2 regions of the Pseudoalteromonas sp. N1230-9 genome follow, and region 1 is predicted to be linked to the other one. Evidence: predicted binding sites of a transcription regulator. Region 1 holds the regulator's gene; the other holds the start of a gene.
The links. The regulator ArgR, encoded in region 1, controls arginine synthesis, uptake and breakdown. The targets are predictions, from matches to a motif close to ANTGAATANNTATTCANT.
Positions count from the first base shown of each region.

Region 1 (5,983 bases):
AGCCATTTTCAAATATTGATACCCAAGTAAGGTTTGAGCTGATTGCCGACATACGTCGAATTATCAAAGCGCAAAAAGTTTCTGCGGTATTTGTTACCCATTCAAAAGAAGAGGCGTTTGCCTTTGCTGACACACTTGCTGTTATGCATGGTGGAAAAATAGCCCAACAAGGCTCTGCTGAGCAGTTATTTAGCCAACCTAACTCAAAGGTGGTTGCAGAGTTTCTTGGTACGGGCATATACTTAACGGCAAAAGCATTAACCGCAACTGAATATGAGACGGTGTTCGGGGTTGTATCGTCAATCAATGCAGGTAACCATGATTGCGTACAAGGTCAAATTTATGTGCGCCCTCATCATATTCAATTGTGTAAAGCAGAAAATGGCGATGCTCAAGGCTTAACTATTTTGCAAAGACGTTTTATCGGCACGCGTTATGTGTACCGTATTAATATTGCAGGGCAGGAGCTCGAAGTGGCCGCAGAGCAAGACCACGTTTTCTCGGTCGAACAGCCAGTAAAAATAAAAATAATGCCGCACACGGTCAATTTTTTTCGAGATTAAACATGATGTGAAATCCTAAATTGTTGATTGTGTGCCTGATAATGAATAGCTAAGGATTCACTATGGCGCAAGCGCAATCTGGGATTTGTGCTGAAGCAAACTTACATGGTTTGCACCTGTTTTTTAACGTCTATGATGGCCACGATGAGTCATTACGAAAAAAACTAAAGCGTGTAAATGTAATACAAGACGAGTTTTCTGATCAGTTTTCTGAGGCTATGCTGTCTTGTGTTGTTGCTGTTGGGGCGCAATATTGGCCGCATATATTGCCTGAGTTTATTCCAAGTCAATTACAGAGCTTTCCTAATGTCACACACAGTGAACATGTTGTAAGCGCACAACCGTTCGATTTATTTGTGCAAATCCGCTCTGACCGTGAAGACGTCAATCATTTATTTGCTCTGCAAATTTTAAAATTGTTTACACCGGATGTTGAACTGGTGGAGCAAGTTCGTAATTTTCGTTTTTTAGATGGGCGAGATTTTAATGGTTTTATCTACGCCGGCGACACGCCCCACGGAAGACAAAAACGCAGTACGGCACTAGTCAATAAACCAGGGCATTTTGAAGATCAAGGTAGTTATATTCATGTGCAGCGGTTTGTCCACGACCTAACGGTGTGGCAGTACTTGTCTCTATCAGAACAAGAGCAAATAATGGGGCGTACTCGCCTTGATAATACCTTGGTTGTGCCGGCAATTGAGACGAGCCATGCAGTGAGATCAGAGCTTAAAGACGAGCATGGTCAGCCGCTATTACTCAATCAGAGTATGCCATTTGGCGACGTTCACAAACAGGGCATACTTATGGTGTCGTGTGCCGCGCAAGGTGACTCGTTTGAACATGTACTGAAAAGTCGTTTAGGGCAGGGCGAGCATTATGATCATTGGCTTGATTTCACACAAGCTGATATGGGATCGGCATTTTTCGCCCCGTCAGTGAATTTTCTAAAGCAACTTTAAACTGTATCGAATAAGGTGCGAACACGCTCAAGCGTAACGTCAATTTCAGAGACCTTTGCAGGGGCAATAAAAATAGTATCATCACCTGCAATGGTTCCCAGCACACCGTCTGCTTTACCTAATGAATCAAGTAAACGTGCAATAAGCTGTGCAGCACCTGGACTGGTGCGAATGATGATCATCATTTCGTTATGCATAATGTCAATAACAAGCTGACGTAGTGGGCTTTTCGCTGTTGGTACGCCCATTTCAGCCGGTAAGCAATACACCATTTCTTGTTTCGCGTTACGAGTACGTACCGCACCAAATTTACTCAACATGCGCGAGACTTTACTCTGGCTGATATTATCGAAGCCTTGCTCTTTTAATGCATCTACAATTTCGCCTTGCGAGCCGAAGTTTTCTTCTTTTAATAACGATTTAAACGCTTTGATTAGTGCTTCTTGTTTATCTTGAGGTTGCATGCTGTCGTATCTTTATTCATAAAATGTGAGGTAATTCTACACAATTATGCATACTTATGCAGTATTTGTTTGAATTTGTCGGCCAAATGAAGGCACTTTACAGCATAGTTTACAACTATGGTCGAAATTATATGCGAAATAAGCAGGATAAATTTGTTTTTAGTCGCTAATTTCATTATCTTTAGGGCCACAAGTATTTCCTACCTCAAATTACGGAGAATTCCAATGAAAGTTGCTGTTTTAGGCGCAGCTGGCGGTATCGGCCAAGCATTGTCTTTATTATTAAAAACAAGTTTACCTGCAGGTTCTGAATTATCGTTATACGATGTTGCCCCTGTTGTTCCTGGTGTAGCGGTTGATCTTTCTCACATCCCAACAGACGTTAAAGTTGAAGGCTTTGGTGCTGACAACCTAGACGATGCTTTAGTTGGTTGTGATATCGTTCTTATCCCAGCGGGTATGCCGCGTAAGCCGGGTATGGACCGTGCGGACCTTTTCAACGTAAACGCAGGTATCATCAAAACATTAGCTGAAGGCATCGTTAAAAACTGCCCTAAAGCGTTAGTAGGTATCATCACTAACCCAGTTAACGGTACTGTGCCAATCGTTGCTGAAGTATTCAAAAAAGCGGGTACTTACGATGCGAATCGTGTATTCGGTATCACAACACTTGACGTGATCCGTTCAGAAGCATTTGTTGCTGAGCTTAAAGGTTTAAGCGCTACAGACGTTAAAGTTCCAGTGATCGGTGGTCACTCAGGTACGACTATTCTTCCTCTTCTTTCTCAAGTGGAAGGTGTTACTTTCACTGACGAAGAAGTTGCAGCATTAACACCACGTATCCAAAATGCAGGTACTGAAGTTGTTAACGCTAAAGCGGGTGGCGGTTCAGCGACGCTTTCAATGGGTGCAGCTGCAGCTCGTTTTTGTATGTCTTTAGTTAAAGGCTTACAAGGTGAAGAAGTTGTTGATTACGCATACGTTGCAGTTGAGAACGGTGACGCAGCATACTTCGCACACCCAGTACGTTTAGGTAAAAACGGTGTTGAAGAAATCCTTTCTTACGGTGAGTTAAGTGCTTTTGAAGAGCAAGCTAAGAACGATATGTTAGCGACACTTAACAAAGACATCCAAGAAGGTGTTGATTTCATCAACGGCTAATACCCAGATGAAAATGGGGATATTCTCTAGTCGATGTCCTCAATAATAAAAAAGCCTGCAATTGCAGGCTTTTTTATGGCTCGAATAAATTGAGTTTAATGATCCCGTGCAACGGCGATACGAGCTAAACTCTCAAGTGCTTGCTTGTACGGTGTATCTGGTAAAAAGGCAATACAAGCAATCGCTTTGTCGGCTTCTTGTTCTGCTTTTTGCATCGCAAACTCAAGGGCTTTAGTATCAGCTAATGCCGTTAGAATGCTTTCTAAGTGGTCCATACCATTACCAAGTTCAATGGCTTCGCGTACTAGCTTAACTTGCTCTGGTGTGCCTTTTTGCATTGCGTAGATTAGCGGTAGGGTAGGTTTACCTTCAGCTAAATCATCACCAATATTCTTACCAAGTTGCGTGGCATCTGCATTGTAATCAAGCACATCATCAACAAGCTGGAAGGCGGTGCCTAAATGCATGCCGTATAAGTTTAAGGCATCAAGGGTGTGTTGATCTTGCTCAGTGATAATGGCGGCTAAACCGGTAGCAGCCTCAAATAATTTGGCGGTTTTGCTGTAAATAACCTGCATATAGCTTTGTTCTGTGGTGTCAGGGTCATTACAGTTCATTAATTGTAGTACTTCGCCTTCTGCGATGACATTCGTTGCATCTGCAAGTGTTTGCATAATAGGCATTTTACCCAGCCCAACCATTAACTGGAATGAACGAGTATAGATAAAATCACCTACTAATACGCTGGCTGCATTACCAAACTCTGCATTAGCAGTGGGTGTTCCTCTGCGCAGGTTAGATTCATCTACAACATCATCATGTAGTAAGGTTGCGGTATGAATAAACTCTATGATGGTGGCAAGCGTAATGTGGTCTTTACCCTCATAACCAAGTGCTTTTGCCGCTAAAATAGCTAACATAGGGCGTACACGTTTGCCGCCGCTGTTTACTATATATAAGCCAAGCTGGTTTACCAATGCGACATCTGAGCGCATTTGGGCGTGTATTAGTTGATTGACGTCATTCATTTCACTTTCAATTAACGTCTGGATAGCTTTTATATCCATTGATCTCCGAGCCGATTTTTATGGGTATACGGGGCTGATTGTACATCAAAAATTGCGCTTGCTCGATATTTTGTGACGATTCACCAAAAAAACACCTTAAAGTTTTTTATTTAGGGCAAAATTTGTGGAGTTAAGTTTATCACCTTGTTTAATAAGTAATCGGTATTACTACCTCGGTGACTCGGTTTTGTGACTGAAATTTAATTGTCACAAGATCGTAAAAAGCGCTTGGCAAGAGGCGTTTTTAGGATAAAATAAGGGAAAATATTGAATTGCTCTCAATGCAGCTATTTTTTATTCATTTTATCGAAAAAGAGGCTTGCTAGTTTTTGCGCATTAGCGTAAACTTCGCGCCCTATTGAAGAATATTTTAGTTGCGTCGATTTGAGGGCGCACAGACGGAGTTAATTATGTACGCGGTTTTCCAAAGTGGTGGTAAACAGCACCGTGTGACTGAAGGTCAAACAATTCGTCTTGAGAAATTAGACGTTGAAACTGGTGCAGCAGTTGAATTTGATTCAGTACTTTTAGTTGCTGATGGTGAGAAAATCGAGATCGGTGTACCGTTCGTAAACGGTGGTAAAGTGACAGCTGAGGTTGTTTCACACGGTCGCGGTGAGAAAGTGAAGATTGTTAAATTTAGACGTCGTAAGCATTCTCGTAAGCAAATGGGCCATCGTCAATGGTTCACTGAAGTTAAAATCACTGGCATTAGCGCTTAATTTAGAGGTACTGAAAAATGGCACATAAAAAAGCAGCTGGTAGTACTCGTAACGGTCGCGATTCAGAAAGCAAACGCCTAGGTGTTAAGCGTTTTGGTGGCGAATCAGTTCTAGCGGGCAGCATCATTGTTCGTCAACGTGGTACTCGTTTCCACGCTGGCGCTAACGTAGGTATCGGTAAAGACCACACTATCTTCGCAAAAGCAGATGGTAAAGTTCAATTCGAACAGAAAGGTCCTTTAAACCGTAAATACGTAAATATCGTAGCTGAGTAATCATCTCGATATTTGAAAAACCCCGCCTTTGCGGGGTTTTTTGTTTTAAGGTACTCGATTATATAGCTAAGCATCTTCGGCACTGTACGAAGATGCTTAGCTATATAATTAGGTGTATAATAGAGTTATTAATAAGCCAATCTTAAAGTGAGTAATCATGAAGTTTGTAGATGAAGTAGAAATTCGTTGTGACGCGGGTGATGGCGGCAGCGGTGTCGTATCTTTCCGACGTGAAAAATATGTGCCGGATGGCGGTCCTGACGGCGGTGATGGCGGCGATGGTGGCAGTGTCTATCTACAAGCTGATGAAAACTTAAACACACTTATTGACTATCAATTTGAGCGTTTTCATAAAGCAGAGCGTGGCACAAATGGTCAAAGCCGTAATATGACGGGTAAGAAAGGTGCAGACCTTGTGTTAAAGGTACCTGTTGGCACTCGTATTACGGATGTTGATACTGAAGAGTCATTAGGTGATCTTACTCAACACGGTCAAAAAACGGTTGTTGCTAAAGGTGGTTTCCATGGCTTAGGGAATGCACGCTTTAAATCGAGCACAAACCGTGCTCCTCGTCAAAAAACACTGGGGACACCAGGTGAGGTTCGTAGTTTACGTTTAGAGCTAATGCTACTTGCAGATGTTGGTTTACTGGGTTTGCCAAATGCAGGCAAGTCAACGTTCATTCGCAGCGTATCAGCAGCCAAACCGAAAGTGGCAGATTATCCGTTTACTACATTGGTACCAAACCTAGGTGTGGTTCGTCCTGAA
Region 1 is NZ_CP090419.1:624,204-630,186, forward strand. Features, by position in the region: gene LY624_RS02980 (ABC transporter ATP-binding protein) at 1-563, shown strand, start outside; gene LY624_RS02985 (Dyp-type peroxidase) at 626-1,525, shown strand; gene argR (transcriptional regulator ArgR) at 1,522-1,989, opposite strand; gene mdh (malate dehydrogenase) at 2,215-3,150, shown strand; gene ispB (octaprenyl diphosphate synthase) at 3,246-4,217, opposite strand; gene rplU (50S ribosomal protein L21) at 4,628-4,939, shown strand; gene rpmA (50S ribosomal protein L27) at 4,957-5,214, shown strand; gene cgtA (Obg family GTPase CgtA) at 5,372-5,983, shown strand, end outside.

Region 2 (5,983 bases), 810 kb from region 1:
CCTCTTTTTGTTGAACAAGTAAATTCCCCACGATGCCGCTCACACTGGCTATGATAGTTAGGTCATTTACTTGGCGAAATAAATCATCAACGATAAGCTGCTGTCTTGCTAGATCTCGCTCTGCGGCTTTTAACTCAAAGGCAAGGGTATCTTTAGCAAGCGCAACCTCTTGCTCAGCATGTTTATAAGAAAGTTTTGCTCTTGCTAAATCATCGACTGCTTTTTCTAAATCAATTTGGCTTATTAAGTTTTTCTTTATAGATAATTGGGCACGACGGTTTTCACGGTCAGCAGCATTAAGTTCGACCTGAGCAAGGTCGAGCGCTTTCGTTAAGCTTAGTTTTTGTCTACGTGCTTCAAGTTGCTTGCGTTGAAGCTCACCATCAAGCCTTGCAAGTACAGATTGTTGCTGTTTTAGCTCATTTGTTAGCTCAGGGCTTTTTACAATTGCGATGATGTCATCTTTTTTTACGCTGTCACCTGCTTTTACTTTTAAATCCACAAAGCCGCGTTCAGGGCTGTATACTTTGGGCGCATTTGCAGCAACGATTTTGCCACTTGCGGCGACATCTCTAATGAGAGGTTGCTGAGTTACTTTGCTGATTTGTAGGCTTGCTTTTTCAACGGAAATACTGCCTTCGGTGTCCGCAAAAATACTGCCTATACCAACCGAGCCAATTAATAATACACCGATAATTAGTGCAACTGGTTTTGCAAAGTTATTCCTCTTTGTCACCGAGATATCCTGAGCACTGGTATCTTTTATCATCATAGTTCCTTAATGTTTTCAACTAACATAATCATGAAACCCACTACTAGCATGGTGAGTGGCGATGCAATAAATAAACTAAAAGTGAACATGTCCTGTCCTTAAATCTGCTGATGTGATCTTATATACCAACAACATGCCAACTTTTATTTTTTTGATTTATAAGGGGTTATTTGTTTTGTTGATGTTGTTTCAATGTCCGCGGACAGAAAAAGTGTCCGCAGCGGACACTTTTTAATAAGTGGGTTTACGTGCGCGTAAAGAGCAAGCTTTTAGGAGGGTAAGCGTAAATAGCTATCTAAAGAGTTACAGCAAGTGTCCAGCGAGTCTGGTTTATGTGAGTAGGTGGTATCTAAATTCTGCATTATCATTCAAAAAGTGAATATTTATTCATTTCAGGTGTCAGTTTACGTTAACGTAAAGAGTGGTTTTTGAAATTTTTCTTTTACAAGTTGTTAAATATGACACCAGTGTCATAAAAAAATAACGGTGAAAATACGTCTAAATGTAAAAAATTAGCATAGAATTTACTAAGTGCATTTAAATGAGAAATATTCATGAATATGAATATGTATTCAAAACTCTATTGACTCAGAGATTATTTGGCGATAGTTTTGTTCGTCTGCTAGCCCTGTCACAAGAGACTAAAGGGCTGGTCGTTGTAGCAAGGGGAGGGGTCTATGTTATACGACTCAAAATTAGAAAAAGATAATTGTGGCTTTGGCTTGATAGCCCAAGTCAATGGGCAAGCGAGTCACCGCTTGATCCGAACAGCAATCACAGGGCTTGATCGCATGGAGCACCGTGGCGGTATTTCTGCCGATGGTAAAACCGGTGATGGTTGTGGTTTATTAATGCAAAAACCCGATAGTTTCTTTCGTGCTATTGCTAGCGAACATGACTGGCATCTAGGAAAGAACTACGCCGTAGGCATGGTATTTTTGAATGCCGATCCTGTACTTGCGCAAACAGCTAAAGATGTGTTGAGTGAAGAACTCGAAAAAGAAACCTTGAGCATTCAAGGCTGGCGCGTAGTACCGACCGATGCGTCATGTTTAGGGCCAATTGCAAAAAAACAACTACCAGGCTTTGAACAAATTTTTGTTAGCGCCCCAGAAGGCTGGCGTCCAAAAGATTTAGAGCGCCGTTTATACGTTGCGCGTCGTCGTGTTGAAAAGCGCCTTGAAAACGATGAACATTTTTATATTGCCAGCTTATCTGGTTTGGTAACCGTCTATAAAGGCTTGATGATGCCTGTTGACTTACCTAACTTTTATTTAGATTTAGCTGACATTCGCATGACCAGTGCGATTTGTGTATTCCATCAACGTTTTTCTACTAATACACAACCTCGTTGGCCATTAGCGCAGCCATTCCGTTATTTAGCACACAATGGTGAGATTAATACCATTCAAGGTAACCGCCAGTGGGCCCGTGCCCGTGCGTATAAGTTTGCCTCACCACTTATCCCTGATTTGCAATCAGCTGCGCCGTTCGTAAATGAAAGCGGTTCTGACTCTTCAAGCTTAGACAATATGCTTGAGCTGTTCTTAGCGGGTGGCATGGATTTATTCCGTGCAATGCGTATGCTTGTGCCGCCAGCATGGCAAAAAAACCGTGCTATGGATGAAGACCTACGTGCATTCTACGACTTTAACTCAATGCATATGGAACCATGGGATGGCCCTGCTGGTATTGTTATGTCTGATGGCCGTTTTGCAGCCTGTAACCTTGACCGTAACGGCTTACGCCCAGCGCGTTATGTGATCACCCAAGATGGTTTTATAACACTCGCCTCAGAAGTGGGGATTTGGGACTATGCACCAGACGAAGTCGTTGAAAAAGGTCGTGTTGGCCCTGGTGAGCTGTTAGTTATTGATACTCATCAAGGTAAAATTTGGCATTCAGATGAAATTGACCAGGACCTTAAATCACGTCACCCATACAAAGCATGGCTCGAAGCAAATGTTAAGCGTTTAACACCGTTCGAGCAGCTCTCTGAAAAAGATGCGGGTAATCGTTCATTTGATGACGAAACATTGCTTAAATATCAAAAGATGTTTGGTTTCACCAACGAAGAGCTTGATAGTGTTATTCGTGTGATGGGTGAAAATGGTCAAGAAGCGACAGGCTCAATGGGTGATGACACACCATTTGCCGTACTTTCAGAAGGTCATCGCTCGTTATTTGATTACTTCAGACAAAAGTTTGCGCAAGTAACGAATCCACCGATTGATCCACTTCGTGAAAATCACGTTATGTCATTAGCTACCTGTATAGGCAGTGAGCAAAACGTATTTAACGAAACCACAGGTCACGCTAAGCGTTTGCAGTTTGATACACCAATCCTGATGTATGCAGATATGCAGCAGTTACTTAATGCTGATGATAAATATTACAGCTACTGCAAAATTGATATCACTTACACAGTAGAAGAAGGGCTTGAAAGCGCCATCACACGTATTTGTGACGAAGCGCAAGAGAAAGCAGCTGCTGGTTGTGTGATGTTAGTGTTAAGCGACCGTAACTTCAGCGAAACACAGTTGCCTATTCCTGCTGCGATGGCGGTAGGCTCTATTCAAAAACGTTTAGTTGATAATAATTTGCGCTGTGAATCAAACATTATCATTGAATCAGGTAGTGTTCGCGATGCGCATCAATTCGCTGTATTACTTGGTTTTGGCGCGACGGCTATTTATCCGTACCTTGCTTATGAGTCACTGGTTGCTATGAGTGATAGCAAGGTGATCAATAAGACTTATTGCGAAGTAACGCTTGCGTATCGTAATGCGATAAACAAGGGTCTTTATAAAATCATGTCGAAAATGGGTATTAGCACTGTTGCATCTTATCGCTGCTCAATGTTATTTGAAGCCGTTGGTTTGTCTGAGGCTATCGTCGAAACCTGTTTTAATGGTGTGGCAAGTCGCATTAAAGGGGCGTGTTTTACTGATTTTGATGACGATCAACGTAAGCTTCATAAGTTGGCATTTAGTAAACGTAAATTATTAAGTCATGGCGGCTTACTAAAATATGTTCACGGTGGTGAGTATCACGCGTATAACCCAGATGTTATTCAAACACTACAAAAAGCAGTGCGCTCTGGTGAGTACAGTGATTATGTTGCCTATGCTGATTTAGTAAATAATCGCCCGATCACCAACTTACGTGACATGTTGGCAGTAAAAGTGCCAGATGCAGGTATTAGTATTGATGACGTGGAACCTGCAACTGAGCTATACAAGCGTTTTGACTCAGCAGCAATGAGTATTGGTGCGCTATCGCCAGAAGCGCATGAAGCGCTAGCGATTGCGATGAATCGTTTAGGTGGTTGTTCAAACTCTGGTGAAGGTGGTGAAGATAAACTTCGTTACGGCACAGAGAAAAATTCTCGTATTAAGCAAGTTGCTTCAGGTCGTTTTGGTGTAACACCACATTACTTACGTAGCGCTGATGTAATTCAGATTAAAGTTGCTCAAGGTGCAAAACCAGGCGAGGGTGGTCAATTACCGGGAGAAAAAGTAACGCCGTATATTGCAAAGTTACGTTACTCAGTGCCAGGTGTGACATTGATTTCGCCACCGCCGCATCACGATATTTACTCGATTGAAGATTTAGCCCAGCTTATTTTCGATTTAAAACAAGTCAACCCAGACGCACTGATTTCGGTGAAACTAGTGTCTGAACCAGGGGTTGGGACGATTGCAACGGGTGTTGCCAAAGCGTATGCCGATTTAATTACCATTGCGGGGTATGACGGTGGTACAGGTGCAAGCCCACTTACTTCGGTGAAATATGCAGGTAGCCCTTGGGAGCTTGGCCTTGCTGAAACTCAACAAGCGCTAGTAGAAAATGGTTTACGTCACCGTATTCGCTTACAAACTGATGGCGGACTTAAAACAGGCCTAGACATCATTAAAGCAGCTATTTTAGGTGCTGAAAGCTTTGGCTTTGGTACGGGTCCTATGGTGGCATTAGGTTGTAAATATCTGCGTATTTGTCATTTAAACAACTGTGCGACCGGTGTTGCAACGCAAGACGATACACTGCGTCAAAAGCATTATCATGGCCTGCCAGAAATGGCGATGAACTACTTCAAGTTTATTGCCCAAGAAGCACGTCAAATCATGGCAAGTTTAGGTGTAACACGCTTAACTGATTTAATTGGTCGTTTGGATTTACTTGAAGCGATTGAAGGCAAGACAGAGAAACAAAAGAAAGTGGATTTGTCGTCTGTGATTGCTGTGCCAAACAACCCAACAGGTGAAACCCTGTATTGTAGTGTGCCAAATAGCTCACACTACTTAGGTCAGCTAAATGAAACCTTGCTTGAAAAAGCAAAACAAGCAATTGACGAAAAATCGGGCACCTCATTGGTAAGCCGTATTTGTAATACCGACCGTTCTGTGGGCGCGATGTTATCAGGCTATATAGCCTCAAAACATGGCAACCAAGGCATGGCTGCTGATCCTGTTTCTATTGAGCTTCATGGTACCGCGGGTCAATCATTCGGTGTATGGAATGCCGGTGGTCTTGAAATGACCCTAGTTGGCGATGCCAATGACTATGTTGGTAAGGGCATGGCTGGCGGTAAGCTGGTAATTCGTCCGCCGCTCGGTTCATCGTTTGAAAGCCATAAGGCCACGATTGCAGGTAATACCTGTTTATATGGAGCAACAGGCGGTAAGTTATTTGCTGCTGGCTCTGCAGGTGAACGTTTTGCTGTTCGTAACTCAGGTGTGCAAGCGGTTGTAGAAGGCGTGGGTGATAACGGCTGTGAATATATGACAGGCGGTGTGGTTTGCGTACTTGGCAAAGTGGGTATCAACTTTGGTGCGGGCATGACAGGTGGCTTTGCCTATATTCTTGATGAAGGCAAAGACTTTGAAAAACGCATTAACCCAGAGCTTGTTGAAATCGTTACGCTTGAGGGTTTAGCATCTCACCAAGAACATTTACGTGGTCTAATTGCTGAGCATCTAGAGTTGACTGGCTCAAACCGCGCTGAGCAGATTTTAGCTAACTTTGATTTATACATGCCGATGTTTAAATTGGTCAAGCCAAAATCTAGTGATGTAAAAAGTTTACTCGGACACCGAGCGCGCAGCAGCGCAGAGCTTCGTGTTCAGGCTCAGTAGGGGGTAGTATGAGCGAAAATGTATACCAGTTTATCGATGTACAACGTGTAGATCCGCGCAAAAAGCCAATTTCTGC
Region 2 is NZ_CP090419.1:1,435,029-1,441,011, forward strand. Features, by position in the region: gene LY624_RS06755 (efflux RND transporter periplasmic adaptor subunit) at 1-769, opposite strand, end outside; gene gltB (glutamate synthase large subunit) at 1,450-5,907, shown strand; gene LY624_RS06765 (FAD-dependent oxidoreductase) at 5,916-5,983, shown strand, end outside.
Region 2: a site for ArgR is predicted at 1,332-1,349, ahead of gltB (glutamate synthase large subunit). Genes of this name have one in related genera too.